4 regions of the Paeniglutamicibacter sp. NPDC091659 genome follow, and region 4 is predicted to be linked to each of the others. Evidence: riboswitches for the same ligand, from Rfam matches in the RefSeq annotation. Region 4 holds a riboswitch; each other region holds the start of a gene.
The links. Region 4 has a riboswitch for S-adenosylmethionine ahead of ACIQLF_RS17520 (bifunctional o-acetylhomoserine/o-acetylserine sulfhydrylase). Riboswitches for the same ligand answer to the same signal wherever they lie in the genome.
Positions count from the first base shown of each region.

Region 1: another riboswitch for S-adenosylmethionine. It lies ahead of ACIQLF_RS07740 (O-acetylhomoserine aminocarboxypropyltransferase/cysteine synthase family protein); the one in region 4 lies ahead of ACIQLF_RS17520 (bifunctional o-acetylhomoserine/o-acetylserine sulfhydrylase).
Region 2: another riboswitch for S-adenosylmethionine. It lies ahead of ACIQLF_RS03565 (OsmC family protein); the one in region 4 lies ahead of ACIQLF_RS17520 (bifunctional o-acetylhomoserine/o-acetylserine sulfhydrylase).
Region 3: another riboswitch for S-adenosylmethionine. It lies ahead of ACIQLF_RS00775 (flavin reductase family protein); the one in region 4 lies ahead of ACIQLF_RS17520 (bifunctional o-acetylhomoserine/o-acetylserine sulfhydrylase).

Region 1 covers NZ_JBIVTO010000003.1:9,156-16,594, reverse strand. Annotated here, with positions in the region: gene ACIQLF_RS07760 (SDR family oxidoreductase) at 1-515, shown strand, start outside; gene ACIQLF_RS07755 (MarR family winged helix-turn-helix transcriptional regulator) at 520-993, shown strand; gene ACIQLF_RS07750 (methyltransferase domain-containing protein) at 990-1,637, opposite strand; gene ACIQLF_RS07745 (histidine phosphatase family protein) at 1,671-2,222, opposite strand; SAM riboswitch class I at 2,353-2,448, shown strand; gene ACIQLF_RS07740 (O-acetylhomoserine aminocarboxypropyltransferase/cysteine synthase family protein) at 2,615-3,988, shown strand; gene ACIQLF_RS07735 (CoA-binding protein) at 3,988-4,485, shown strand; gene ACIQLF_RS07730 (ArsR/SmtB family transcription factor) at 4,543-5,166, opposite strand; gene ACIQLF_RS07725 (MFS transporter) at 5,247-6,584, shown strand; gene ACIQLF_RS07720 (hypothetical protein) at 6,604-6,993, opposite strand; gene ACIQLF_RS07715 (carbon-nitrogen hydrolase family protein) at 7,171-7,439, opposite strand, start outside.
Region 2 covers NZ_JBIVTO010000001.1:785,670-793,108, reverse strand. Annotated here, with positions in the region: gene ACIQLF_RS03605 (alpha/beta fold hydrolase) at 1-450, opposite strand, end outside; gene ACIQLF_RS03600 (proline racemase family protein) at 915-1,934, shown strand; gene ACIQLF_RS03595 (LuxR C-terminal-related transcriptional regulator) at 2,051-2,839, shown strand; gene ACIQLF_RS03590 (SDR family NAD(P)-dependent oxidoreductase) at 2,886-3,716, shown strand; gene ACIQLF_RS03585 (VOC family protein) at 3,789-4,220, opposite strand; gene ACIQLF_RS03580 (MarR family winged helix-turn-helix transcriptional regulator) at 4,412-4,915, shown strand; gene ACIQLF_RS03575 (hypothetical protein) at 5,127-5,453, shown strand; gene ACIQLF_RS03570 (DUF4190 domain-containing protein) at 5,766-6,080, shown strand; SAM riboswitch class IV at 6,186-6,304, shown strand; gene ACIQLF_RS03565 (OsmC family protein) at 6,344-6,889, shown strand.
Region 3 covers NZ_JBIVTO010000001.1:165,608-173,046, reverse strand. Annotated here, with positions in the region: gene dnaB (replicative DNA helicase) at 1-1,723, opposite strand, end outside; gene ACIQLF_RS00780 (DUF1801 domain-containing protein) at 2,236-2,661, shown strand; gene ACIQLF_RS00775 (flavin reductase family protein) at 2,773-3,282, opposite strand; SAM riboswitch class IV at 3,355-3,467, opposite strand; gene rplI (50S ribosomal protein L9) at 3,734-4,189, opposite strand; gene rpsR (30S ribosomal protein S18) at 4,205-4,444, opposite strand; gene ACIQLF_RS00760 (single-stranded DNA-binding protein) at 4,507-5,100, opposite strand; gene rpsF (30S ribosomal protein S6) at 5,147-5,452, opposite strand; gene ACIQLF_RS00750 (acyltransferase family protein) at 5,623-7,439, opposite strand, start outside.
Region 4 covers NZ_JBIVTO010000011.1:2,416-9,854, reverse strand. Annotated here, with positions in the region: gene ACIQLF_RS17545 (RNA-binding S4 domain-containing protein) at 108-335, shown strand; gene ACIQLF_RS17540 (alpha/beta hydrolase) at 449-1,105, opposite strand; gene ACIQLF_RS17535 (SGNH/GDSL hydrolase family protein) at 1,196-2,056, shown strand; gene ACIQLF_RS17530 (SHOCT domain-containing protein) at 2,208-2,618, shown strand; gene ACIQLF_RS17525 (homoserine O-acetyltransferase) at 2,721-3,863, opposite strand; gene ACIQLF_RS17520 (bifunctional o-acetylhomoserine/o-acetylserine sulfhydrylase) at 3,866-5,212, opposite strand; SAM riboswitch class IV at 5,286-5,401, opposite strand; gene ACIQLF_RS17515 (VOC family protein) at 5,571-6,215, shown strand; gene ACIQLF_RS17510 (hypothetical protein) at 6,295-6,540, opposite strand; gene ACIQLF_RS17505 (hypothetical protein) at 6,639-6,920, opposite strand; gene ACIQLF_RS17500 (CPBP family intramembrane glutamic endopeptidase) at 7,070-7,439, opposite strand, start outside.

The sequences.
Region 1 (7,439 bases), on a different contig from region 4:
TCGAGTCGTTCGGCCGCCTGGACATGGCGGTCAACAACGCCGGCGTCGGCGCCATGCCCAAGCCGATCCAGGACATCACCCATGCCGAATGGGACCGCGTCATCGACGTGACCCTGCGCGGCACCTTCCTGGCCCTGCAGTCGCAGCTTTCGCACTTCACGGCCCAGGGCAGCGGGTCGATCGTCAACATCGCCTCGCTCGCGGGCATCAGCGCCACCCCGCAGCTCACGCCATACGGCGCGGCCAAGCACGGCGTCGTCTCGCTCACCCGCAGCGTCGCGAAGGAAAACGCCGCCCTGGGGATCCGCATCAACGCCGTGGCCCCCGGAGCGATCGAAACCGCGGCCCTGGCCTCGTTGCCGGCCGACGCCAAGGCCGGGTACGCCGCGGAAATCCCCATGAAGCGTCTGGGCCGGCCCGCGGAGATCGCCAACGCCACAGCATTCCTGCTCTCGGACCAGGCCAGCTTCATCACCGGCGTCGTGCTGCCGGTCGACGGCGGAACCGAGGCCTAGATCCATGCATCCGGAATCCGGGAACCCGGCACTCGTCCACGCCCTGAACGGCATCCTGGCCCAATGGACCTCCCCCGAATTCATAACCGCCGTGGCAGCACGCGAGGGCGTGCACCTGGACCCCGGTGCGATCACGATGGTGACGATCCTGGGTTCCGCCGGGCCCCAGCGCCCTTCGGCCCTGGCCGCCCGCATGGTCACGGGGGCCTCGAACATCTCCAAGATCGTCGCCCGGCTGCAGGAAGCGGGAGCCATCCAGAAGCTGGCCGACCCCCGGGACTCCAGGGCTTCGCTCGTCGAGCTCACCGCCGCCGGAAGGGACATGGCGGAGGCCCTGACCCGTTCGGGGACATCGCTGGTCACCGAGCTGATCGGGCAGTGGAGTACCGAGGACCGCAGCGACCTGCTGCGCCTCCTGGACCGCTTCGAGCGCGAAAGCAAGCGCGTCGCAATCGACCTGAAGCGCGGGGATTCCTAGCGCGAAATGGTCACGTAGGCCATGGCGCCTTCGCGATCCACGGAGACGTTTCCGACGCCTGCCGCCACCGCCAGGTCGCGGAGCTCCGCGGCCGTGCGGATGCCGGCGATGTCGCCGTGTGCCTTGAGCAGCTTCAGGTAGGCGTTGGACCGGGCCGAGCCCCGAACGAGCGAGGCCAGGCGCAGCGACCCGTGTTCCTGGAGCTGGTCGCCCAGCCCGGAAATCACGGCCCCCACGTCCGGGACCAGGTGGAGCAGACCCAGGCCCAAAATGGTTTCGTAGCGTCGTCCGTCGGGCGGCGAAAGCATGTCCCGGCATTCGAGGGCGATGCGCCCCGGCACTTCCCCGCCGGCGGCCCGGCGAATCGATTCGCGGGCCACCTCAAGCATCGGCGCGCTCAGGTCCACCAGCGTCGTGGGGCGGCGGCCGGCAACATGCAGCAGCGCCGTGGCTCTGGCCGTCCCCACGGCCACCTCGAGCAGCGGTCCGTCGCCCGAGCCGATGGCCCGCGCCGCGAAGGCCGCGTACTGGTCGGGGCGGGTTCCCCAGCAGATCCTGTTGTAGGTCGGGGAACCCAGCATTGCGTCGTAGGCCCGCGCCCGGCGCGCATAGAAACCGCGGTCGCCAAAGAAGTTTTCGCTCACCCCACCATCGTGCGTCCGGGTGCGGTGGCCTCGCTAGTGCGTGGGGGCGCCGGCATGGCGCCGCAGCGAGGCAATGTCGACTTCGAGCATCTGCCCGTTGCGCATGATCGGCGTCTTGCGACCCGGAACCAGCGCATCGACGGTCAGCCTGATCAGCGTTCCATGGGCAACGACGACGATGCGCTTGCCCTCGTGGCGCTCCAGCAGTTCGCAGAGCGACCTGATGCCGCGCGCGGCCACGGCTTCCTCGGGTTCGGCCGATCGCAGCAGCACGTCGATTTCCTCGCGCGGCAGGCCGGAGGCCACGCGGCCCTCGGCGTTTCCGTAGTGGCGCTCCTGGAGCCCGCCGATTTTTTCGGTCAGGACCAGGCCCAGGTTCTGCCCGATGAGTTCCGCGGTTTCGACGGCGCGACCCAGCGTCGACGACGCCAGGACGTCCCAGCGCGAGCCCGCCAGTTCCTGCCCTGCGACATAGGCCTGCTCGCGGCCAACATCGTTCAACGGGATATCCGTTTGACCCTGGAGACGGCCCTCGGCATTCCAGGCTGTTTCACCGTGACGGACCAAAACCAACGTTGCACTCATACCCACAAGCCTAGCCCGGCAAAATTCCGGCCATGCAGGGGGCGCAGATTCTTCGATTTTCGTCTCAGCATTCGCAACCTAAGCTCACAATCTTTGGCTGTCGGTCGATTTCTTGCCACAATGGATCAACACCCCATCCCGAGCGGCCGAGAGATCTGGTTCCATGACGCCGCAGCAACCTTTCACACTCCGGTGAACAAGGTGCTACCGCCAGAAACGATGGAGAGCGCGTAAGCAATCTTCGGTGCCGAACCCCTGCGGGACCCCTAGCGGCCCCTCCGGGGCGAGTCGGCACCGCATTGACCCGGGAGAAGCACCCCCCAGCCCCACAGGCGAGGGCCGTCCGCACCCCGGATGGCCGTTGCCACATACGCAAGGAGTCAGCCACCCTCATGGCCGAACATCAATTTGGATTCCGCACGCGCGCACTGCATGCCGGCGGCACCCCGGATGCCGAGCACGGTTCACGCGCCGTCCCGATCTACCAGACCACCTCGTTTGTCTTCAAGGACTCCGACGATGCCGCGAACCTCTTCGCGCTGCAGAAGTACGGAAACATCTACTCGCGCATCGGCAACCCGACGGTTGCGGCCTTCGAGGAACGCATCGCCTCGCTCGAGGGCGGCATCGGCGCCGTGGCCACCGGCTCCGGCATGGCGGCCGAGTTCATCACCTTCGCGGCCCTGGCCGGCGCGGGCGACCACATTGTTGCCTCCTCCAAGCTCTACGGCGGAACCATCACCCAGCTCGACGTGACCCTGCGCCGCTTCGGCGTTGAGACCACGTTTGTCGATTCCACCGATCCGGCCGAATTCGCCGCGGCCATCCGCGAGAACACCAAGGCCGTCTACACCGAGGTCGTCGCGAACCCGTCCGGCGACATCGCCGACCTCAAGGGCCTGGCCGAGGTGGCGCACGCCGCCGGCCTGCCGCTGGTCGTTGACTCCACGCTGACTCCCCCGTACCTGTTGCGCCCCATCGAGCACGGCGCCGACATCGTGATCCACTCGGCCACCAAGTTCCTCGGCGGGCACGGCACCACCCTCGGCGGCGTCGTCGTGGAGGCCGGCACCTTCAACTGGGGCAACGGCAAGTTCCCGTCCATGACCGAGCCCGTGGCCTCCTACGGCAACGTTTCCTGGTGGGACAACTTCGGTGAGTACGGCTTCCTGACCAAGCTGCGCAGCGAGCAGCTGCGCGACATCGGACCGGCGCTTCCGGCCCAGTCCGCGTTCCAGCTCCTGCAGGGCGTCGAGACCCTGCCGCAGCGCATGGATTCGCACCTTTCCAACGCCAAGGCCGTGGCCGAATGGCTGGAAGCCGACCCGCGCATCTCCTACGTGAACTACGCCGGCCTGCCGTCCCACCCGCACCACGAGCGCGCCAAGGAACTGCTCCCGCTGGGCGTCGGTTCGGTCTTCAGCTTCGGCATCAACGGCGGCCGCGCCGCCGGCACCGCCTTCATCGAGGCGCTGCAGCTGGCCAGCCACCTGGCCAACATCGGCGACGTGCGCACCCTGGTGCTGCACCCGGCCTCCACCACCCACCAGCAGCTCACCGCCGACCAGCTGGTCGCGGCCGGCGTCCCGGAGGACCTGATCCGTTTCTCCGTGGGACTCGAGGACCTCGAAGACATCCTCTGGGACCTGGACCAGGCCCTGACCGCCTCGCAGCAGGTGCTTGCCGCGCCGGCCGAGGAAGTCTACGACGGGGCCGCCTGCTCCATCGACGCGGCACGCGCCGCCGCCACGACGGGAGCCAAGTAATGAGCGCCACCGAAACCCGCACCTGGGTCGGCCCGAACGCCGCCGAACGCCTGGAGATCCTGCGGAACACCAAGTCGATTGCGCTGGTCGGAGCCTCCAACAAGCCGTCGCGCGCCTCCTACTTCGTGGCGACCTACCTGCTGTCCTCCTCCAAGTACAAGGTCTACTTCGTGAACCCGGTGCTCGACGAGATCCTGGGCCAGCCGGTGTACAAGTCGCTCGCCGACCTGCCGGAGACCCCGGACATGGTCGAGGTCTTCCGCAAGCACGACGACCTGCCATCCGTGCTTGACGAGTCGATCGCCGTCGGCGCGAAGACCCTGTGGCTGCAGCTCGGCTCCTGGCACGAGGAGGTCGCGGCCAAGGCCGAGGCCAACGGCTTGGAGGTTGTCATGGACCGCTGCGTGAAGATCGAGCACGCCCGCTTCCACGGCGGCCTGCGCCTGGCCGGCTTCAACACCGGAGTCATTTCCTCCAAGCGCCAGCTTCTCGCCTAGGCCTACTTGGCTTTGCCCTCGGGCGTTCACCGTTCGCGGTGAACACCCGAGGGTTTTTTATGTCTCGGTCAGCCCCGGAAGGTCCTCGCGGGCCATCATCGTGGTGAGGTGCCACAGCTTGCGGTCGCTGCCGTCGTTGGAGTTGCGAAGGCTTTCCCGCTTGATTTCGCCGACGACGTCGATGATCCGGTTTTCGAGGAGCTTCACCTCGTCGGCATTGAGCATCAGGTTGGAAAGGTCGAGCACGCCCCGCATGTCCGGCTCGTTCCCGGTTGCATACCCATTGCCCCAGTCCAGGACAGCCTGAAGTTGGCGCACCAGCTCCTGGCCCTGCTGCCCCAGGTACGACTTCAATACGAGGGCGTCATCGGCCGCGCTGGGGGCCTCCGGGGTTCCAACACTGAACCGCCCATGCACCGCCCGCCAGACCCGATCCCGCCGATCCCGCGCCAGCTCGGGAGCCTCTTCGACGATTCCCGCCGAAGCCAGCACCCGGAGGTGGAAACTCAGTGAATTGGCCGGGACATCCAGTCGTTCGGCCAAGTCGGTGGCGCGGGCGGAGTCCATCGCCGAGAGCATCGAGACAATGCGGCGGCGCAGCGGATTTGCCATGGCCTTGAGCATTGAGGAGGTCATGGTGATGGTTGCGTCGTCCGGGGAATTCCGTTCCTTTGGAGCCATGTCACCAGTGTAGCGATTCCACAAATATAGTTGCGCAAACTCTATTGCGCAATAATATGTGCGGGTCTAATCTGGGGTGCATGACGACCAAAACCAGTGCTGAAACCAGCGCGAAGGCCGCTACCCCGACCCCAGCGCTGTGGCGCAACCGGAACTACCTGCTCTGGCTCGGCTCGGACACCGGTTCGGCCCTCGGAATCGCCTTGCATTCCTTCGCGGTCCCCCTCATCGCCTTGGTCGCAACCGATTCCCCGGCACAGGCCGGCATCATCGGCGCAGCCGGGATGCTCGGACGGATGCTCGCCACGTTGCCCGGCGGCGTCCTGGCGGACCGGCACAACCGCCGCCGGCTCATGATGATCGGCGGCATGTCCGGCACGGTGATCGGTCTCGGTCTTGTTGCCGCCGCGGCCACCGGAAACCTGACCTTTTGGAGCCTGCTCGCCCTTCACCTGCTGATGTCCGTGCGCAACGGACTGTTCGGCTCAGCCTCGGATGCGGTGCTCAAGGACCTGCTGCCGGAAACGCAGCTCGGTTCGGCCCTTGCCGCAAACCAGGGGCGCGATGCAGTGGTTTCCTTGGCAGGTGGACCGCTCGGCGGCATTCTGCTCGCGGTCTCGCACACCGTGGCCCTGGCCGCCGTCGCAGCGATTCACGCAGCGGCAACGCTTCTCGCCAAATTCATGGTCCTGCCGGCACCCGGCCGGGAAGCGGATGCGGCCGCAGCAAAGCGGCAGGAACCGGCCGGCCGCACCGGATGGGTGCGCGGCTTCGCCAAGGAGAGCGGCGAAGGCCTCAAGTGGTTGTGGCGGCGCAAGGACCTGCGTGTGGTCCTTCTGGTTTCCGTCATCATCAATCTTGGAACCAACGCCTCCATCACGTCGGTCATTTTCGCGCTTCAACGCCGCGGAGAATCGGCCGCGACCATCGGCCTGGTGTCGGCGGCGATCGGTGCCGGCATGCTCCTGGGCAGCATGACCGCACCCGCACTGATCAAGCGGGTTCCCAGCGGTGTTCTCACCTGCGGCGGGCTGCTCCTGGCGATTGCAGCTCTCTGGGTCTTGCCGTTCGTTGAACAGGTCGCGGCACTTTGCGTGATCCTGGCCGTTGCACTTTTCGGGGCGCCGGCAATCAACGCCGGCATTGGCGGCTATTTCATGACGGCCGTTCCCAGCGGGCTTTTGGGCCGGGCCACCAGCGCCTCTGCCCTGATGGGCATGGCAGCCCTGCCGTTGGCCCCGCTGATCGCGGGATTCGGTTTCCCGCGCCTGGGCTGGACCGGGCTGCTGTCATTCTGCGCGGCCATCGCGGCACTGGCGGGGATCATTGCACTTGCAAACAAGCCGCTGCGCACACTCCCCGGCCCCGAGGGGTGGGCGGCACGCGCAGCGGCCTACAAGCAGACTTCGTCCGTCTAGCTGGATCGAACGGAACGGCCTACCAAACGGGCTCATCGTCATCGTCGTCGGCTTCGGAAACGCCAAGATCGGGCTGCTGGTTCCCGTCGAACTGGGCCCAGGCCTCGGTGAATTCGAGGATGTCCTCGAGCGCTTCCTCGTGGTCATCGTCCAGGAGCTCCAGCGCATCGCTCGAGTCCAGGATGCTGGCGATGGCCCTGGCCGGATGCTCCTCGAAGTAGTCGGCCGGCGAGTAATCGGCGTTGAACGTCAAGTCCTTGCTCTGCTCGTACAGGTCAATAAAGGCCTCAACAACTGCAGGAACCCGGGACAGCTCCAGCCCGGTGAGCGCGTCGTTGTACGCGCGACTGGTCACCTCTGCCCATTCTTCGATGATCTCTTCGCTCATTTGCGTTTCGGAATTGCCCACTTCTCTACCTTGCCTGTTTGACGACTCTTCGCGCATCAATAATATGGTGAACTGCCCAAACCGTACATCTCCCACGGATGTGAATTTGGACCGGGCGCACCCGGTTCCCCCCCGGGAGACGACAAGGGCCGGCCGCCGGGACACACCCCCGACGACCGACCCTGGAATCTTGGCTTCCTACAGGCGGCGGTTGGCCAACACCGGAAGGAACTCACGCACCTCGTCGATGCGGCGGCGGGTGACCTCGGTCGTTACCAATCCCTCGACGTCGTCATCCAGGAAAACGACGGGCACGCCCATCGGATCCAGGATCGCCGAGTGCCCGATCGTGTGGCTTGAGCTGGTACCCGCTGCGGCGACCCACACGGTGTTTTCGATGGCACGGGCCTTGAGCAGGGTTTCCCAATGCTCGATCTTGTGGTCGCCCTTGAACCAGGCGGCCGCGA
Region 2 (7,439 bases), on a different contig from region 4:
GAGGAACCCGCCGTAGCTTTGCCCCAGCGTCGTCCACTTCCGTCCGCCGAAGACGGTCTTGCGCAGGAATTCGGCGTCGGAAACGATCGAATCGGCCCGGAAGTGGCCCAGGTACTCGGCGCCGGAGGCCGCGTCCGGGAAGCGTTCCATCGAGGCCGCGGTGATCCGGCTGCTGCGTCCGGTGCCGCGCTGGTCGAGCAGGAGCACGCGGTGCGTCTTCAGCGCCTCGCCGATCCACCCGGACTTGTCGAGAGGGCGCGGGCCCTTGCCGCCCGGTCCGCCCTGCAGGAACAACAGGACGGGCAGGTCTCGGTGTGACTGCTCCGCGGAGCACAGCTCGCGGGCGAACACCTGGATGGTCCGTTCGTCGGGCTGCGCCCAGTTCAACGGCACCGTCACCACATGGTCACGTATCTGCATTCCTGCTGCCGTGTATTCGGTCTTGATCAATTTGCCACTCTCTCCATGGATTGATGCCTACGTCTTGCCCGCTCGGGGCGATTGCTCGTTTCCCCCTCATGCATGCGTGCCCACCGCGTTGCCGCCGGGCCGTCCAAAACGGGAGGGCTGCTCGTCGGAAACAACAGAAGCCACGTGAACGCCCCGAACGGTGCAGGTCAAGCTACCGATCGACGGTCCACATCCGAAGCCACATGCGTAGGGCCGAAACGACCGTTCGCCGACCTTGACACGCTCTTTTCTATGCAATGTACTATTGCATAGAAGTGCTCTCATTCACAGCGGAAGCGCAAAAATCTCAGTGGCCGGTATCACCTATGACAGGGAGCGGTTCCATTGCCCTTCGCCCTTATGTGCCCCTCAAGTTCAAGCACCTTCTCCCGCGGTTTGGGCGCCAGGTTTCTGGCGCCTGACCCTCACGCCAACCGACACGCATGAGAACGGATCCGAACAACATGACGACAGCATCCATCCAGATCAGCAGCATCGACTACCACACCGGTGGTGAGCCGTTCCGGATTGTCACCGATGGCTACGGTGAGCTTGATGGCCTGACCGTTGCGGAGCGCCGTGTGTCGGCACAAAACAGCCCGGCCGTCGAGAAGATTCGCCAGCTCCTGGTCCAGGAACCCCGCGGACACACGGACATGTACGGCTGCTTCATCACCGAGCCCGACGACTCTGCCGCAAGCTTCGGAGCAGTCTTCTGGCACAAGGACGGATACTCGACGGCGTGTGGACACGGCACGATGGCGCTGGGCGTCTGGGCCGTCGAAGAGGGAATCGTTGAATCCGACCCCAACGGAACAAGCGTCGTCGTGATCGACGTTCCCTCGGGGCGCGTTGCCGCACACGTCGAATCCCGCGATGGCATCGTCCGCGGCGTCACCTTTGAAAACGTTCCGTCCTACGTCGTGGGGCAAGACCTCAAGGTCGACGTTGACGGCAAGAAGTACACGGTCGACCTGGCCTACGGCGGAGCCATCTATGCGTGCCTGGATGTTGCCCAGCTGGACCTGGACATCACCAAGGAGAACTACTCCGAGCTGCGCTCCATCGGCCGCGCCGTGAAATGGGCCTGCAACGACCTGCCCGAGGCCCAGCACTCCGACCCGCGCCAGAGCGGTGTCTACGGAACCATCCTGTTCCAGAAGCTCGAAGACCTCTCGACGGGACCGAACCAGATCAACATGACGGTCTTCGCTGACGGCGAAGTTGACCGCTCCCCCTGCGGCTCGGGCACCTCGGCGCGACTGGCCTGCCTGGCCGCCACGGGCGAGATCACCGAGAATTCGCTGAAGCACGACTCGATCGTGGGCTCGACCTTCATCGGCACCGTCCGGCCCCACGACGTGTCAGGCTCGCAGTTCCCCGCGGTCATCCCGGTGGTCACCGGCATGGCGTACCGCACCGGACGCCACCAGTTCGATCTCAACCCGGATGACGAACTGGGAACCGGCTTCACCCTGTTCTAAATCCCCGAATGCGTTGAGCCGGTTTCGCCGATGGGTTGCAGGCTTTCAGGGAACCTGCGGCCCATCGGACACTGTCCCGAAGCGGGCGGCCGGCGACGTTCCGAGGCAGGCCCTGCATGCAGCTGGATACCGCTGCAGCGCCCGCGCTTCCACGAAATGGAGAGTACCCGTTGATCGACCTTGGGCTGGATGCGATATCCAGGCAGTTCGACGCTCTGGCTTCCGGCGCGGGAACACTGGCCGGTGAATCAATGCCCGCGAGGCCACTCCCCCACTCGGAGATCGAGTTCATCACCGTCAGGAAAAGCCTTGCCACCGCGTATGCGGACATTCAATACCGGGCACGCCGATCGCTCGAGGCTTTCGACCGCGGAATCGACGCACCGGATACCGAGGGGATGGAGAGGGCTCGACGTGACGCCCTGGAACGCGGCGTTCACTACCGGGTGGTCTACGATCCGGCGGCATTCAAGCGAGAGTCGCGCGCTCCGCTGGTTCCGAGTTCCGCCCTTCACGAATCCAGCGCTCGCGTCTCCTCGATCGTTCCCACTCGCTTGGTCATTCGGGACGGGGAAGAATCGCTGGTTTTCAGCAGTGCAAACCACCCGAGCGGGGTCCTGGGGGTTCGAATCCACGACCCGTGCTTCGCCGCATTCCTCAACGACACCTTCGAAACCATCTGGAAATCCGCGACGCCCCCGACCAACGACCGCAGGTCAACCTCGCCGCTGCTGAGCAGTGAAGAACAAGAGATACTGCGATTGCTTGCAACCGGCCTCACCGACGATTCCATCGCTCGCGCGCTCGGCGTCAGCTTGCGGACGATCCAGCGCAAGGTGCAAGCCATCCAGAGAAGTTTCGGGGCAACAAGCCGCTTTCAGCTGGGAGCCCTGAGCGCGGCGTAGGCTGGCTGACAAAGCAGCACGCCGATTTCAGTTCGAGAGGCACCACATGCCAGCCAAGACAATTGTCATCACCGGCGCCAGCGATGGAATCGGCGCGTCCTCCGCCCGACAGCTCACGGACCTCGGCCATCAGGTGGTTGTGGTTGGCAGAAACCCCGAGAAGACGAAGGCCGTCGCAGCGGAGCTGGGTGCCGAATTCCATCTCGCCGACTTCGCCGATCTGGCCCAGGTGCGCACTCTCGCCGCCGAACTCCTGGCCACTTATCCGCGTATCGACGTCCTCGCAAACAATGCCGGCGGGATATTCTCGCCCGTCCGGGAAACGACCGTCGATGGTTTTGAACTCACTTTCCAGGTCAACTACCTGGCACCGTTCCTGCTGACGCAGCTGCTGCTTGACCGGCTGCTCGACTCACAGGCCACCGTCGTGAACACCTCGAGCCTTGCGAACCGCCTGTATGGACGGGTCGATCTGGACGACCTCAATGCGGAGAAGTTCTACAGCCCCAACCGCGCCTACGGGAATGCCAAGCTGCAACAGATCCTGTTCACCCGTGAATTGCAGAAACGCTATGGCTCCCGAGGGCTCTCCGCCGCGGCATTCCACCCGGGCATAGTCGCCACGAGCTTTTCCAGCTCGCCGGGCGCCTCCATGGAAGGGGTCTACGGCAACAAGCTTCTTTCCAAGTTCCTTGCCTCGCCCCAGAAGGGCGCAGACACCCTGGTATGGCTGGCCCACGGAAACGCCCGCGTCGACTGGCCGGCTGGCGAGTACTTCACGCGCAGAAAGGTCTCTCGGACCAACCCGCAGGCCAAGAACCCCGGGCTGAGCGATTCCCTGTGGGTACGCACGGAGGCCCTGCTCAAGGACGACTGACCGGAAACACAAGACTGGTGGGTGGCAAAACAACCTTGGGTCCGCCACCCACCAGAAGCCTATTCGTCGCAGCTAGGCTCCGGCGCCCGGCGATCCTGCGATGTTGACCATCCAATCGATGCCGAACTTGTCACTCAGCATTCCAAACCAGTCGCCCCACGGGGCCTGTGCCAGCGGCTGGCCAATGGTGGCGCCTTCGGCAAGCTTGTCCCAGTAGCCCTGGAGCTCGTCCTTGTCCTCGCCGCTGAGCGTGATCGAGATGGCGGTGCCGCCCTTCCATTCCATGGATTCAGGGGTGTCCGCAGCCATGATGTTCAAGCCATTCGGCCCTCGAAGGTGCCCGTGCATGATCTTCGCATCGTCCGCGGGGTTGTCGGTCTTGGCGAAGTCGAAGTCCGCGAAGGGTCGCAGGTCCAGTTCACCGCCGAAAACCGACTGGTAGAACTCCAGCGCCGGGCGGGCTTCCCCGCGGAAGCTGATGTAGGGATTAAGGATTGTGGCCATGCTGTTCTCCTGACTTGTCGAGGTCTAGCAAGTTGCCATTCTGCACTGCGACAAGGACAAAACGGAAGAGCCCTGCTCGTAGTGTGCCGCTGGCCCCGTGATTTGTCCCGCCCCCGGGGAAGCCGCGGGCCCGGCGTCGTTCACCGATGTTCCGCCCTGTGGCCCCGGGGAAACGCACTAATATGGACTTCATGGAACCCCCTAGCTCCGAGCCAACCCCCGACGTCGACAAGCCCGCCGATCCGCAGGTGCTGGAGCCGTTGATGCAAGAGGTCGAGAAGCAATTTTCGATCATGGCCGTCAAAGCCCGCACCGCGATCCGCAAGCGTGCGCTGGACATCCACCCGGAGCTGCAGCCGCTGGGCTACAGGGTCCTGTCGATTTTGGTCAGGCAACAGGCACAGCAACAAATAGTCCTGGCATCGGAACTCCACGTGGACAAGGCCACCATGAGCCGGACCATCAAGCAATTGCAGAGCCAAGGACTGGTGACCAGGGAGCCCGACCCGAGCGATGGGCGCGCCATGCTCGTCAGCATCACGGATGCCGCCCGGGAAGCATGGGTCGCATCCGGGACACGGGCCAGGATCCTGATGCGCGAGCGGTTGTCGAATTGGGAACCGGATGAGATCCGTCGTTTTGCCGACTTGCTGGCACGGCTCAACGACTCGGAGTCTGAGCAGAGCGAGGGTTAGTCGTCGCCAAACCATGATCGATACCGCCGCCCGGGCCCCAGCAGCCGAGACTTTCCGGCCCCACGCGGCTCGGATGGCACTTGTGATCATTTCGTTGCGCTGGACGGCGATGCTTTTCGCCATTTCATGGCCAAACGCCGGTACGCTCAAAATCTAAGGACGCACCTTAGACATCATTCACTTGCACCATCATCTTTTTCGCGGAGGAAAAATGACTCAGCCGGCCGACAACCAGCCACAGTTCAATGGCGCTGCCCCGTACCAGGGAGCACCTACGTACATCCAGAACAGCCCCGAGCAGCTGCGCGGCGCCCAGCTTGCCCAGACTTCCATGATCCTCGGCATCCTGTCACTCTTCGTCGTCGGGATCATCCTTGGCCCGATCGCCATTTCCAAGGCCAAGAAGGCAGAAGAGCTCCACACTGCGGCAACCGTCGGCAAGGTAACCGGCTGGATCGGAACCATCCTCGCCATTCTGAGCATCATCGCGTTCGTGCTCATCACGGTCGTAGCCGGCATGGCCGCTTCCCAGTCGTAAATCCTCACGAAACCATGAAGATGGCGGCCCACCAAGAATTCAAATCTTGGAGGGTCGCTATTTTTGTGTTTTTGCCAATTGCCCGGCGGCACCCAAGGCAATCTCGGAATTCCCCGAACCGGAATTCTCCGTCTGCGGCGATCCTCCGTTGGCCCAACCCATCTGCAAACGACCGGAATCGCCACGAACCGAAGATGACCCAAGGGCGAGCCTCAAGTGCACCTGCAGTCATCTTTGGCGTCCCGACAAGGCATCTTGCGCCTTTTGCCGTGGGGACTCCGCTAGTCTCGATTCAACCGGATGTTCCGCCGCATGGCCTCCGGCAACCAGAGCTATCACGTCGGAGGAAACATGACACAGTACCCGGAGCTAAATCGAGGCCAACAGCTTGCCCAGACCTCGATGATCCTGGGCATCCTTTCCCTTTTCGTTCCCCTTGTCGGCATCGCCTTGGGCATCATCGCCATCAACAAGGCAAAGGAGGCCGAGCAGTTGAACACCGACGCGACGGTCGGCAAGGTGACTGGCTGGGTCGGCACCATCTTGTGGATCCTGTCAGTGATTCCCTTTTTGCTGCTCATCCCATTCTTCTTGCTCACGCCCTTCTTTTTCTCCACAGGCAGCTGACCCGGCACGCAGCTGACATGGCGGCAGGATCGTCCCCCGTTTCATGACGCTGCATGAAGCATTTTCTTGCCTCGCGCTCGGTATCCCCGGCACACTTGTCAACAGAATCACGAGTTCCAACCATTCACGACCCTGGTCGGTTGGACGGCAACCCCCTTCGTCATAGCGGGGTGCTCCAGGTGAAGATTCGACGCCGTCCAACCGGACCGGCGTAAGTATGGCGACGTGGTTGGCACGCGCCACCACGGAAGGATCGATCTCCCATGTCTGAGACCCTGCTCGAAACCACCCCCGACATCCTGCGCGCCGAGAAGCTCAACGCGGCCGGAAACGCCTGGGGCGAGCGCATCACGGCGGACACCGCAAGTGCCTCGCTGACGTTCAAGGCCAACGGAACCGCCGTCGGCTCCGTCGCCACCGAAGTCACCGCCGGCAAGCACACCTTCCTGGTCGACGAGCCGGTCGGCCTGGCAGGGGACGACGCGGCGGCAAGCCCCGTCGAGTACGCCTTGGGCGCATTGATTTCCTGCCAGGTGGTCGTCTACCGCCTGTACGCCCACCAGCTGGGGATCAAGATTGATTCGCTGGACATCGATGCTGAGGCAGACCTCGACGTGCGTGGGCTCTTCGCAATCGATGAGACGGTTCGCCCCGGCTTCGGCGGCGTCCGGCTCAAGGTGACGGTGTCCGGCCCCGAGACCCGCGAACGCTACGAGGAGCTGCAGGCGGCCGTCGACGCGCACTGCCCGGTCTTCGACATCATTGCCAACCCCACGCCGATCAGCGTGGAACTCGTCGTCGCCGACTAACTATTTGCAGCAATTGATCGAGGGGGCCATCCGGCGGGTGGCCCCCTCGTCGCGTTTGGGCGGCCGATGACGGGCGCATTCGGCCGATCGCCCTATATCACACCCGGTTCGGATGAACACTGGCTCAGGGCCACTGTCGAGTCTTCCCCGGGGTGGCCCGATTCTCATTTTGTGACGAACGCCCGTCATAATAGTCAGTGTCGTTTCGTTGAATCTGAGCAATCAGACGGTATCTCCGAGCGACATTTCCGGGCCTAGCAGGCCCAGATCAAAGACTGTGGCATGGTCTTGATCCAGATAGACCACCGCCGGGAAGCTACCAATGCATCAGCAATACTGTGCCTCGGAGCGGACGAGAACAAGGTTATCCATTCGACCATCTGTGGCTCACGCCTTCGGATTGGCAACCTTGCGTGACGCTCTGTATAGTCCACCACCCCGAATTTCCCCGGAAAAAACCGCACTAATACAGGGATGTGCGGTATGTGAGAAACCAGACACACGTCACGCAGCGGCACCAGCACACGGATCCCCTGTGAGCAAAGTCGCT
Region 3 (7,439 bases), on a different contig from region 4:
ACCGGATCTGCCCAGAGGCACCGTTGGCGCTCACCGTTCCGGCTGTTGCCCACAAACTACTGAGGAAGAGTGCAATGCCGGTCTTGGGCAGCGAGAATACGCCCTCGGGAATGAACTTGATCAAATCCCCAAGCTTGGCCGGGTCATCGTTGTCCACGGGCACTTCATCGGCAACCGGCGCGTTGCCAATGAACTCGGCAATGGTGATGATCTGTTCGTCATCCCAATCGGTTCGCTGCGAAGGTCCATTGACGTGGCGCGGAATACCCAGACGGTCGCCGACCTGCAGGTCGCCAAGAGCCTGCCACCCTTCATAGGTGAAGAATGGGTGGTTGGCGGTGGCACGGATGGTGCGTCCGGAGGCGAGCGTCATCTTGTACACAGGCTTTACACCCGTGGAGAAGACGTGAGTAAGGTGGCGTTCGACGTAGCGCAGGCTGTCATCAAGTGACCACACCGGAACGTCCTTGGCACCGGTGGCAAAGAGTTCACCCATGGTGGTCTCGGCGCCGGTATCCGAACGCAGGACCTTGGTCCCTGCCGTGAGACAGCCGGATTCACGGAGGTCAGAAACCATTGGCTTCTTATCGGTACGCTGTTCGGAACCACGGTTCAGCTGGGAAAGCGCAATAACCGGCACATCTAGTTCTTTGGCGAGCAGCTTCAAGGAACGAGAGAACTCGGAGACTTCCTGCTGACGCGATTCCACACGTTTACCCGAGCTCATAAGCTGCAGGTAGTCAAGGATCACGAGCTTTAGATCGTGCTTTTGCTTTAGGCGCCGGCACTTTGCACGAATTTCCATCAACGACATGTTCGGGGAATCATCAATGAACAGCGGCGCGTCGTTGAGCCTGCCCATGGTGGTAGCAATCTTGGACCATTCGTCGTCCTTGATGGTGCCCTTACGCAGGTTCTGCAGAGCAATGCTTGCCTCTGCCGAAAGCAGACGCATGGCAATTTCGTTGCGGCCCATTTCCAGGGAGAAGAAAACAGCGGTCATATTGTTCTTAATGGCTGCTGACCTGGCAAAATCCAATGCAAACGTGCTTTTGCCGACGGCCGGGCGCGCTGCGATAACGATCATCTGGCCGCCGTGCAAGCCCTGGGTTAGCTCGTCGAGTTCATAGAAACCGGTGGGAACACCGATGACGCCTTCGCCACGGCTACCAGCGGATTCAATTTCATCGACGGTCCCTTCGATGATGTCGCGCAGCGGAACGTAGTCTTCTGCGGTACGACGTTCGGCTACCTTGTAGACCTCAGCTTGGGCTTCGTTGACGATTGCATCGACTTCGCCGTCCTGGGAGTAGCCCAGCTGGACGATTTTGGTCCCCGCATCAACCAAGCGACGCAGCACCGCTCGCTCACGAACAATTTCGGCATAGAAACCCGCGTTGGCCGCGGTCGGCACCGACTGAATCAAGGTGTGCAGATAGGCCGGGCCACCAATGCGAGTGATTTCTCCGCGCTTGGTGAGCAAGTCAGAGACGGTCACGGCGTCGGCAGGTTCGCCGCGTCCGTATAGGTCGATGATTGCTTCGAAGATCGATTCGTGAGCCGGGCGGTAGAAGTCCATGCCGCGCAGTACTTCAACGCAGTCGGCGATGGCATCCTTGGAGAGCATCATGCCGCCGAGCACACTCTGCTCCGCAACCAAATCCTGTGGCGGTGTACGGCCATAGTCGGATTCGGACGTGGCTTCCGTGCTGGACAGCGACATGGATTTTCCCTTCAAGCTTCGCGGGTTCCCGGTTTTCCGCATCATTATCTACTTCAGTGTCGCAGGGTCGGCCGACCTTTTGGTACGTCCAATCTCACGTGTGCGAAGAGACACGCAAGCCTGTGGAAATAGGTGGGGAACACTGTCACCTTAGACCCCATTTGCCTCAAACCCAACACCGTTATCCACAGGGGCTGTGCATAACCTGTGCACCTTGCGGCGTGTTGTGTGCACAGTCTGGGGAGAACATTGTGGATTACCGATGATTTTTGCCAAAAATATAGAGCTGACTAGGTATTATGCATTTACATGCCTGTGGACAGAAAGTAGTTATCCACAGGTTTGCGGAGTAAAAAACTTGGTTATACACGCAAAAACCCCGAGATTCCGCGGTTAATCTCCGTCGGTTTCCACGGTTACCCACAAACTATCCACAGCTATCCACGGGGTTCGGGGAAATCTGGGGATTAACAAGGTTGATGACCGTCGACAGCGCTGTAATACTGGCTCGCATGGCCGCCAATAAAACAACCCCCACCCGGGTTGATCCACACGAGTTCATCGCCTCCGTCACCCACCCCGTTCGGCGCGCCGACTCACGTGCGTTGCTGGAGATGATGGAGGAAGTCTCCGGGCAGCCGGCGACCATGTGGGGGCCGACGATCATCGGATTCGGAACCTACCACTACAAATACGATTCAGGCCGGGAAGGCGACGCCGGCGCGATCGGGTTCTCGCCCCGCTCAACGATCCTGGCTCTCTATGGCCTGACCATTGCGCCGGAGTCCGGGGAGCTCTTGGGCAAGCTGGGAAAGCACAAGCGCGGTGTCGCATGCCTGTATGTCAACAAGCTCGCTGACGTCGACTTCGGGGTTCTCACGGAGTTGGCGCGGTACGGGTACCGCCACATGATGGAAGTCGTCCACGACCCTTCCTAGTCGCAGGGGCGGTGCCTGCCTCGCTGCTTCCACCGAAAAGAGGAGGCCTGCCGGTAGACCCAACATGCGGTGCGGATCGCTACCGGCAGGCCCTGTGCTTCCGAGTGGCGTCTAGGAGACGAGCTGTTCGGCTTCCAGTCGACGGAATGCCGACCCGTGGAAGACCAGCGGGGAATTCGTTTCATCGCTCGTCTGGTGGCCGTGCACGCGCAGCAGCACGACGTGGTGGTCGCCCGCGGGAATCTCCTGCTCCACGGAGCAATCGAGCCACAGGCTTGCATCATGGAGCAGGAGGGCGCCCTCGTCGGTGGAATCCAGGCGGAGCCCCGCAAAGCGGTCTCCTGTCTTGGAAGCGATCTGGCGGCAAACCCCCTCGTTCTTCTCGCTGAGCACGGATACCCCGATGCGGGCACTGGATCGAACAACCGGCCAGGTGCGCGAGGTGTTCTGGACCGCGAACATCACCAACGGCGGATCCATCGAAACGCCGACGGTGAACGACGAGGCGACGATGCCCTGCGGCTCACCGTCGACGATGGCGCACAGTGCAGCAATGCCAGAGGGATGCTGGGCGAAAACGTTGCGCAAGGTGTCTGGGGTGAGGTCTGTTGCAAGAGTCATGGCTCGGTCCTTCGGCTTCATGCCCACCTTGAATCGGGTACGCGCCAAAAGCGCAGCTGCCCATCATCCAGTGTGCAGTACTTGCCCCCGGGGTCCCGCGGGCCGAATCGTCACCTGGAGCACCCCACTACCGCGAGAGGGTTGCCGGTCAACAAGCCAGGGCTTTTGCGTTGACACTCTTGATTCATGACTAACGTTAGGAGAAAGGTTTAGCTTCAGTCAAAGATTGTTTCGACACAATGGGTCACGAAGCGTAAGAATCGAACATTCTGCGACCAACATTCGCTTTTCGTCCTCATCTGTCGATATAGGGCCTCCGCACCATTTGGTCGATGCCGGCTCGTTGGCCCCATGCAGGCACCCAAGCGATCGGTTAACGCAATGAGGACCCCACCCGAAGGTGGAGTCCTCAATCGCTTATCGTCCCGAGGGGCGATGGGTGTGCAGAGAATTACTTCTTTGCAGCAACAACCAGCAGCGAGATGGTCGCGGATACATCGGTGTGCAGACGCACGGTAGCCGAGTAGTTACCCGTCGACTTGATGTGATCGTTGATCTCGATGTTGCGCTTGTCGATCGCGCCAACGCCGGCGGCTGCAACAGCCTTGGCGATGTCGTCGGTCTTGACGGTGCCGAAGAGGCGACCGGTAGCGCCGGCCTTGACGGTCAGCTTGACCGGCTTGGCGGAGATAGCGGCGGCAAGTGCCTGTGCTTCTTCCAAGGACGCAACGGCGCGAGCAGCACGGGCGGCCTTGATCGACTCAACCTGCTTCTCACCGCCCGGGGTCCAGGTGATGGCGAACGAGCGCGGGAGAAGGTAGTTACGTGCGTAACCGTTCTTCACCTCAACGATGTCGCCTGCGGCACCGAGGCCGGTAACTTCGTGGGTCAGAATGAGCTTTGCCATGTTTGTATACCTTCCTTAGCCGCGGCCAGCGCCGGAGTAAGGCAGCAAGGCTACTTCACGCGCGTTCTTGATGGCCTGTGCGATCTTGCGCTGTTCCTGAACGGAAACGCCGGTAACGCGACGGGCACGGATCTTTCCGCGATCCGAAATGAACTTGCGCAGCAATGCTACGTCCTTGTAGTCGATGACAGTGATGTCAGCGGCCTTCAAGGGGTTGGACTTTGGTTTGGGCTTACGGAGTTCAGCCTTAGCCATCGTGGAGCTCCTTTATCAGGTGGAGCCCGCAGAATTTTCTGCGGGATGGTGAATAATTTTGTTTAGAAGGGCGGTTCGTCAGAACCCGGGTTGCCCCATCCGCCGTTGTTTCCTCCGGCAGGAGCGCCCCAAGGATCGGCTGCAGGTGCATTCCAGCCGCCACCGCTGTTTCCGCCGGCGTTGCCGCCACCGAAACCACCCTGGCCGCCGGCGTTGCCGCCGCCGAATCCGCCGGCATTGGCGCCGGCATTCTGCTGTCCACCAAAGCCACCGTTGCCGCCAGTGCCGGAGCGCTGGGTGCGGGTGACCTTTGCGGAGGCGTAACGCAAGGACGGGCCGATTTCATCGACCTCGAGCTCGGTGACGTTACGCTTTTCGCCTTCTTTGGTTTCGTAAGAACGCGACTTGAGGCGGCCCTGAGCAATGACACGCATGCCCTTGGTCAACGTCTCAGCGACGTTTTCGGCAGCCTCACGCCACACCGATGCGCGGAGGAACAGCGTGTCGCCGTCCTTCCACTCATTGGACTGGCGATCGAAGGTTCGCGGGGTCGAAGCGATCGTGAAGTTCGCGACTGCCGACCCTGACGGGGTGAAACGTAGTTCTGGGTCACCGGTCAAATTACCGATTACCGTAATGACGGTCTCGCCTGCCATTGGAGCCTCCTAAAAGGTGTTGTTCTACGAAGATCGAAAAGCAGAATTACTCTGCAACGACCTTTGCCTCTTCCGGGCGGGTGATCTTGGTGCGCATGATGGTCTCATTGAGGCTCAACTGGCGATCAAGTTCCGCGGAAGTAGCGGGGGTGGCGGTGAAGTTAACTACCGCGTAAATGGCCTCATTCTTCTTCTGAATGTCGTAGGCCAGGCGGCGACGGCCCCAGATGTCAACGTTCTCGATGGTTCCACCATCGTTACGTACAACGTCCAGGAACTTACCGAGGGTCGGTTCAACGGTTCGCTCGTCGACCTCGGGGTCGATCAGCACCATCAATTCATAAGCACGCATGTGAACCCACCTCCTTTGGGCTAAACGGTCACGGCATTTCCGCAACAGGAGGTTCTTTGCATTTGCTGTCGTCGATACCCGATTGCCAGGTACGACAGAAACAGCCTTGTCCAGTCTAGCGGAAAATCGCTCCCTGACCCGACGGACCCGCGTGCGGTGCGTCACTGCGGTCACCGCACGCGGTCGTCCAGTCCGTCGGCGCGCAGCTTCGCCTCAAGTCGGGCGCCGAAGACCGGGGCAAGGGTGCGCATGTAGGTGTCGGAGATGTGGTGTTTGTCCCGGTATACCAGCACGTTCCCGATCACGGCCGGGCAGAATCCGCCGACACAGAACTGGTCGGAGAAATCCAGCACGCCGACCCGCGGCTCGCGCTTGGCCGCGGCGAGCGTGAAGTCGTTGGGCTCGAAGGCCCTGGATGCCGGGGCGCCGCAGGATTCCAGGTCATCCGGATGCTGCGCCACGCAGTCCCGCGCAAAAACCTTCGTCCCGGGGCGCGGGGTGTCAACGATCGGGTAGACCTTGATGCCGGCGTCCTCAAGCTTGCCCCAGTACTCGGCGAAGCCCTCTGCGGCACCCTTTTCCAGGACGGCCCCGGCCCAGTGACTGGTCACCACGGCATCCACGTCGCCGCGGGAGATGATCCGCTTCAAGGTGTCCGAGTTGGCCTGGTGGCACGAAATGCTGCCGTTTTTCTCGGCAATGCGCTCGGTGGCAGTGAACGGGCAGGAATTCTTCAGGTAGGTGAGCAGCGTCCAGCCGTGTTCCTTGGCGGTGGCTTCCAGCGCCCGGTACCAATGCGTGGCATGGGAGTCGCCCACCAGGGCGATGGTCAGGGTTCCGTCCTCCGCTCCCTCGGCGCATTCGCGGGTGAACGGGGAATCCGGTTTCTGCACGCACTCGCCCAGGTGCGGGCGGTCGCGCTCCGCGTCGGCGGGGACCGGGATGATCTGCTTCTTGCCCGGCAAATAGGGCGGCGCGCCGTCGGGGATCGAGGCGGCACCGAGCTCGGGCGGAGGTTCCGCCAACAGCGTGGCGGCCGCGTCTTCCTTCGCGACGGTGTCGCGTTGGGCCAGGGTCCCGGGGGCCAGGGACATCGCCGTAACCAGGGCGACCACGACCGCGCCGGCGCCCAATGTCCGCCACTTCGAGGAAGACAGCGGAGCCAGGGTGCGCACCGGGGTTTCGATCCAGCGGTGGCTGGCCCCGGCGAGCAGCAGCGACAGCACCAACAGCCCGGTTCCCTGGGCCGAGTCCGGCTCGCTGCCGGAGAAGTGCAGGAAGAAGATGAGTACCGGCCAGTGCCACAGGTACAGCGAGTAGGACACGTTGCCCACCCATTGCACCGGGGGAAGTTCGAGGATTTTCTGCGGGGCCAAAGCTCCACTGGTCTCCCCGGCCAGGATCACCGCCAGGGTTCCGGCCACCGGCAGCGCCGCGGACAGACCTGGGAAGGACGTGGCCGCGTCAAAACCAAAGGCCGCAGTGGCGATGGCGGCGAACCCTGCCCAGGCCAGCGCTGTACGGGCGCCTGGGGCATGGAACCAGCGGCCGTTGCGTCGTCGTCCGGGTTCGTGCGGGGCCAGCAGAAGCGCCAGGAGTCCGCCGGCGGCCAATTCCCAGACACGGGCCGGGGTGACGAAGTAGGCGGCAGGGCTCCCCGAGCCCACCAGTGCCATCGAGTAGGCAAGCGAGGCAACGACGACCGTGCCGAAGACCAGTAGGAGCGCGGTGCGCGGGAACGCGCCGGCGGTTTCCCGCCGGCCATACCGCATCTGGCCCAGCCATACGGCCAGCAACACCAGCAACGGCCAGACCAGGTAGAACTGCTCCTCGACACCGAGCGACCAGAAGTGGTTCAGCGCCGTGGGCGCGGAATCGGCCGCGAGGTAGTCCACGGAGTCGGCGGCCAGCACCCAGTTTTCCACCGAAAAGGCGGCGGCCAGGGCCGCGATTCCCACGGCTTTCCACTGCGTGGCCGGCAGGAAGG
Region 4 (7,439 bases):
TACTCCCACCCTTCGCGGGGCTCGACATTCTGTCGGCTACGCCACAAACATCGGCGTCATCATGACTTCATGCACATCGCATCCGGATGATGCGCGATGATTGATGCATGGCAAATTCCGAGGTATTCCACATTCAGATCCGCGACGAATCAATCCGGCTGGGACAGCTGCTCAAGCTGGCGTCCCTGGCCGAGGACGGCTTGCACGCCAAGCAGATGATCGAAGACGGACTGGTGAAGGTCAACGGCGAGATCGAGACCCGTCGCGGGGCCCAGATCCGCAATGGTGACACCGTCACCGTGAACGGCGAATCGGTCCAGATCGAAACCGCTTAGTTCTTTTGTTCTGAACAAGTCTTGTGGCGGTCGCTGGGATTTCCAGGCGGCCGCCACAAGGCTTTGAAGCTCGTCGAGGTTCAGACCGGCGAACCGGCATTGAAGTCGTCAGGTTATACGGAGGCGCCCTTCAGCACCACATGCGTCAGGAATTCGTGCACGTGCGCCATTTCCTGCGCGTTGACCGAGTGCAGCATGTTTGCGTACAGCACCTTGGTGACATGCACGTTTTCGGTGGCCCAGCCGTGGGTGTACTCGACCTTGTCGTGCGTGATGACGGGATCGGCCTGGTCGCGACCCCAGAACATCGGCGTCTTGATGCCCGCGAGCTCCTCGTCCTTGAAGAACCCGGAGTCGTCCCCCGGCACCGCGAATCCCGAGAGGCCAATGACGGTGGAAATCGCCTGCGGTTGATGGCGCAGCAAGGACGTGGCCACCGCCATGCCCATGGAGAACCCCAGCAGGCTTACGGAGGAGTGCTGCTTGGCGATCGGCTCCAGCCAAGCCCACAGATCCGCGACCGACTTCTTGACCGCATCAAACGAGTAGTCCAGGTCCTGCATGAGCGGGAACCAGGTGAAACCCGGGCCAAGGGCCTGCGGGGCTCGCACCGAGACTACGGTGAATTCGTCAGGCAACATGGGGGCCAGCCCCATGAGGTCTTCTTCGTTGGACAGGTATCCGTGCAAGAGCACCAGCAAGGGCGTTCCGGCTCGCTCGGCTTCGGGGCGCGACCAGATGACAGTGGGGTTCCAGGTATTTTCACTCACCCATCCAGTCAACCAGAATCCACGCGCCCTTGGTGTCGCCACTTAACCTACGCTTAGGTAACTTAGATATTCTTTGGTAAGAATACCTCTGTGAACAACATCGCCAATCCCCTCGAAGAAGGCTCATTGACCGACAACGCACTTCTCCATCCATGGCGACGCTACGTGGCCCTGGGTGATTCCTTCACCGAAGGAATCGGCGATGTTGATCCAAGCAGCCCCGGAGGTTACCGCGGATGGGCAGACCGCGTGGCCGAGCAACTCAGCCAAGGCATCGAGGACTTCGCCTACGCGAATCTCGCCATCCGCGGCCGTCTCATTGCCCAGGTTTTCGACGAGCAGGCGGGCCCGGCACTTGAGCTCAAGCCGGATTTGATCAGCCTGTGCGCCGGCGGCAACGACGTCATTCGCCCCGGGGGCGATCCGGACGCCATCGCCGACAAGCTCGACGCGCTCATGCGGATCCTTGCGACCTCGGGCGCAACCATCCTGCTTTTCACGGGCCCCGACATTCGTGACACACCGGTGCTGGGCGGCATTCGAGGCAAGGTCGCAATCTACAACGAAAACGTTCGCACCATCGCAGCCCGCTACGACGCCGTCGTGGCAGACATGTGGTCGCTGCGTGAATTGCACCAGCCGCAGATGTGGGCCGACGATCGACTGCATTTCTCGCCGCTCGGACACCACACGATCGCGGCCATGGCACTAGATGCCTTGAACGTTTCGCATGACCTGCAGCACGCCCGGCCAGGGGAAATTGAATCCAAGAACTGGCGCGAGGCTCGCCGCGAGGACCTAATCTGGGCCCGCACGCATTTGGCGCCGTGGGTCCTTCGCCGCATCCGGCACCAATCCTCGGGCGACGGCATCACACCCAAGCGCCCCCTGGCCGTTCGGTTCAGCGAGCCCACGGTCGGCCCGTCGCTGGGAACCGAATCGATCGACTAGGCATTTCACCGAGAAACCGAACCATTCGTCACAAATGGAAAACGGTTGGCTAAATTCGACGGTTCTGCAATCAATTGATGTTTGACTAGTGTTAACAGGCCGTACAGCGGCGATGCACACGCCAACGCGAGTTAGGACAGAACGGCAAATCATGACCCTAGCAAGCACAAGCACGATCGACGATTTCCCCACCGAGCTGCTGGGGCCAGATGAGACCGTCCAATTCGGAACACTCGGCCCGGACCCCACCGACTTACCCGGTGGCATGGGTTTCATCTTCGATGCGGTTCCAGCCTTCATGGGGATATTTTTCGTGGCATTCATCGGCATCCTGGCATTTGGGGCATTCGTCTGGGTTCGAAACTACAAGACCACGAAGAACGCCGGCATGGACATCTTCACGCTGGAGACCGACCTTGCAACCCGGGCGGCCAAATCCCAAATGTTGGCACCGAAGAAAACCATCGAAGAAAAACTGGCCGAGCTCGACAGCCTCCTGGCCCGCGGTCTCATCACCCGCGACGAGTACACGCAGGCGCGCCTCAAGGCACTGACCGACTAGATCCGCATAGCCCGCATAGACGTATGGCTCCGGTTGAAGAATGATTCTTCAACCGGAGCCATACGTCTTCAGTCCCTCAACAGCCTTCCGTAAACCAGATCCCTAGGAGAAAATCTGGTTTCGCAGCGCATCGCCGAGTTGTTCTATATCGGTCAGGAACCCGTCGTGCCCGATCGGCGAGGTGATGTAGCGGACCTCCACCGGGTTCGGCAGGGACTTCGCCAGTCGTTCCGATTGCTCGGGCCAGTACAGTCGATCGGAATCAACCGCCGAGACGAAGAAATTCACCGAGCCCAGGCGTGACAACGCAGCCTCAACCGAGCCGTGCCCGCGTCCCACGTCGTGGCTCATCAGGGCATCGGTCAGCACCAGGTAGCTGTTGGCGTCGAAGCGGCCCACCAGCTTGCCGGCCTGGTGGTCCAGGTAGCTCTCCACTTGGTAGCGGCCCCGGTTCAGGTCCTTCGACCCGACGGGAGCCTCACCGTCCTGCGCGGAGCGCCCGAAGCGCACCTCGAGCTCGGGTTCGGCACGGTAGGTGATGTGCGCGATCCTGCGGGCCAGGCCGAGCCCCGCCGAGGGGACATTGTCGTTGGCGTAGTAGTCGCCGCCGGCAAAGTCCGGGTCCAGGCGGATGGCAGCGCTCTGCGCTTGGGCAAAGGCGATCTGTTCCGCCGAGGATTCCGCTGTTGCCGCAACGACGACGCAGTTCTTCACGCGTTCCGGGAACTCGACAGCCCATTCCAGCACCCGGGCCCCGCCCATGGAACCGCCGAGAACCGTGTGCCAGACCTTGATGCCCAGGGCATCTGCCAGGCGTGCTTCCAGACGCACGGAGTCCTTGATGGTGGTGAACGGGAAACGCGAGCCCCACGGCTTGCCGTCCGGATCCAGGCTTGCCGGACCGGTGGAGCCAGAGCAGCCACCGACCATGTTTGCCGAGACCACAAAGTAGCGGTCGGTGTCCACGGTCTTTCCCGGTCCGACAAAGCCGTCCCACCAGCCGGGCTCGGTCGAGAGCCCGCGTGCGACGTGTGAATCCCCGGTCAGTGCGTGGGCAATGTAGACCGCGTTGGACGCGTCCTCGTTAAGCGTCCCCCAGGTTTCAAAGCCCAGCACCACGTCCGGAAGCACGCCGCCGGTTTCAAAGGTGTATTCACCCGTGTGAAGGTGCCGAAGGATCCCGTCCGGGGCGTAGCCCAGCGTCTGTGCCGTTTCGGCGTCGTAAAGCACCACGTCTGTCTCCACGCTCAATTAGTGGCACCCTGCAGTTCAACCTCGGCGAGCGAGGCGACTGCCTCAAAACCGGCCCGGAGGTCGGCAATGATGTCGGCAACGTTTTCAATGCCCACGCTCAGGCGCACCAAGCCGGGGGAAACGCCGGCGGCGACCCGCTCGGCCTCGGTGAGCTGCGCGTGGGTGGTGGAGGCCGGGTGGACCACCAGCGAGCGGACGTCGCCGAGGTTTGCCACGTGGGAGTGCAGCTTCAGTGCATCGACGAAGCCCTGGCCGGCCTCGAGGCCGCCGGAGATTTCGAAGGCAACAATCGCGCCGATGCCCTTGGGGCCGTACTTGCGGCCGCGTTCGAACCACGGGCTCGATTCGATGCCGGCGTAGTTGACCGACTCGACCTGCGGCTGCGCCTCGAGCCACTTGGCGACCTCCACGGCGTTGGAGACATGGCGCTCGATGCGCAGCGACAGCGTTTCCAGGCCCTGGGCGATCAGGAACGCATTGAACGGGGAAACTGCGGACCCCAGGTCGCGCAGCAGCTGGACGCGGGCCTTCAGGATGTAGGCGAGGTTGGCGCCGAGGATGCCGTTGACGCCCAGGTCGCGGCCGAAGACCAGTCCGTTGTAGGACTCGTCCGGGGTGTTGAAGCCCGGGAACTTTTCCGGGTCGGCGGCGAAGTCGAAGTTGCCCGAGTCCACGATGACGCCGGCGATGGCCGTGCCGTGGCCGCCGAGGTACTTGGTGGCCGAGTGGATCACGATGTCCGCACCCCATTCGATGGGACGCACCAGGTACGGGGTCGCAAGGGTGTTGTCGACGATCAACGGCACGCCGGCCTCGTGGGCGATGGCCGAGATCGATTCGATGTCCAGGACGTCCTGGCGGGGGTTGGATACGACCTCGCCGAAGAGCGCCTTGGTGTTCGGCTTGATCGCGGCACGCCAGCCGTCGAGGTCGTCGGGATCAGCAACAAAGGTGACCTCGATGCCCAGCTTGCGCAGCGTGTGCTTGAACAGGTTCTGCGTTCCTCCATAGAGGCTGGGGCTTGCCACGATGTGGTCCCCGGCCTCCGCGAGGTTCAGGATCGCGAAGGTCGTGGCGGCCTGGCCGGAGGCCAGCAGCAGCGCGCCGACGCCTCCCTCGAGGCTGGCAATGCGCTGCTCAACCGCGTCCTGGGTGGGATTGCCGATGCGCGTGTAGATCGGCTCCAGTTCCTGCAGCGCGAAGCGCGCGGCAGCGCTTTCCGCGGTCGGGAACACGAAGGCAGTGGTTTGGTAGATCGGCAGGGCCCGCGCACCGGTGGTGGCGTCCGGCTCCTGGCCCACGTGGATCTGACGAGTTTCAAATGACCAGTCGTTTGACATTATTCTCCCCTTCGAGGATTCAAGGGGTATGCCCGTAGCCGACACCTGTGGCGTCGGATTCTACGTAGGGGCATGCCCGCGCTTGTCCTGCGTCCTTGTGACGCAGGGCCTGGTCTTCACCCGGGGCACCCCACCGCGGTGGAGGGTTGCCGTCCAGCAAGCCGGGGCTTGTTGCTGGAACTCATGACCTTGTGAATCAGTCTGGCGCAAGGAAATGCGGGCGCGCAAGAACATCTCAAAATGTGACAACGCGGAAGGAATGGGACGCTGGCCCGAATTTGACCATGAAAGCGCCAGCCAAACTCAAGTTAGGTAACCCTAACTCGAGAGCCAGATCACATCGTGCCATGATGGGCACATGATGAGGTTGGACCATGTAACTTACGCTTGTGGACCCGACGGCCTCGCGGCAACTGCCGCTCGGATCGGCGCGGCCCTTGGACTCGAATCTGTAAAGGGCGGTATTCACCCACGATTTGGTACTCGCAATGTCATCTTCCCGTTGCAGAATGACCAGTACCTCGAAGTTGTCGAGGTACTGAACCACCCGGCATCGGACAAGGCACCGTTCGGTCAGGCCGTTCGCGCCCGTTCCGAACTTGGCGGCGGCTGGATGGGCTGGTGCGTTGCGGTTGATGACTTGGCACCGGTCGAGGCTCGCCTAGGCCGTAGCTCGGTACCGGGAAATCGGAAGTTCCCCGATGGACAGGAACTGACCTGGCGCCAGATCGGCGTCAACGGCTTGATCGCCGACCCGCAGGTCCCGTACCTGCTGCGTTGGGATGACGGGACGGAGAACCTGCACCCGTCGAAGGCACTGCCGCCGGTTGGCAAGATTTCGTCGATCAGCATCGCCGGATCCAGCGAACGCGTTGCAGACTGGCTCGGACAGCCCGAGCAGTTGCCGGTCGGCGACGTCACCGTCAACTGGCAGGCACCCAACGGCACGCCGGGAATCCTCTCAGTGACCTTCGAAACCCCCAAGGGTTCGATCACGCTATAGGGATTCATTAGGACAAGACAACAGCCTCGGGGTTGTGGTGAAACCGGAAGTTCCGGCCTCACCACAACCCCGAGGTTCTTTAACCTTGTTGCCGCCACCGGCCGGCCGCTCCCCCACCGGCGGCTCGCTGTACCTCGTCTTTCAGGATCTCAAAGTGCCGCACCATGATCGATCCGATGGCCATGAAGATGCCACCAACGAACAGGATCTGTTGGAGCGCAAAGACTGCGCCAGCGAACACGTCCCACGCCACGGGAATAGCGCCAAACAGCCATAGGGTCACGGCGGTGCTCGTGAAGGAAAAGACCACGCCGACAACGGCCATGGTCAATCCCAGCCTCAACATTTGTCTCGAACTCATGAAGTTTGGCATCGTCCCTCCGTCATCAGTGGGGTCTGTGACAGATCGCCGAGCAGCGATCGTCAGTCCTCTTCCGCACGGGGATGCATCTGCGGTTCCTGGCGGATTCCGTCCACGGCTGCCTCCGCCGAACGGACGACAAAGGACCCAGCCAGCAGGAACAGGCCACCGTAGAAGGCGCCTTGTTGCAAGACGTAGACAACGGCGCCGGCCATGCCAAGTGGCAGTTCGAAGTCGTTCTGGTTCATCGCCAGCCAGTTCCAAATCGGCGAAACAAGGATGTTGAAGAAAAGGCCGATGATGCCCAGGATCAACCCGACCCGAAACATTTTTTGTGAACTCATTGCTGCGGGCACTCGGTTCTCCTGACGAGGAACTCCCGGGCGTCATTTTCTTCCGAGAGGAAACGGGCTGACGGGAAACGGCTTTCCCGTCAGCCTAGCGAGACCCCGGCTTCGCGCAAGGGAACACAAATGCGGCGATCAAACCGTTTTTAGGAACCCACCCCGATGGCCGAACCCAAGAGCGCGTAACCGACGAATCCGGCGATATCCAGGAACGCATGCGCGATGACCAACGGCATGACACGGCCCCGCCGTGAATACACGTAGCCGAAGACGATGCCCATGGCGACATTGCCGACAAACGGCCCGATGCCCTGGTAGAGGTGGTAGCTGCCGCGCAGCACGGCGCTGGTGACAATGATCTGCCATTTGCCCCATCCCAGGCGACCCAGCCGCTCGAAGAGGTACCCTACGACGATGACCTCCTCCAGGATGCCGTGGCGGATCGCTGAAAGGACAAGGACAGGAATGGTCCACCAATAGTCGTCCAGCGCGGCCGGGACAATGAGCGTGGTCAGC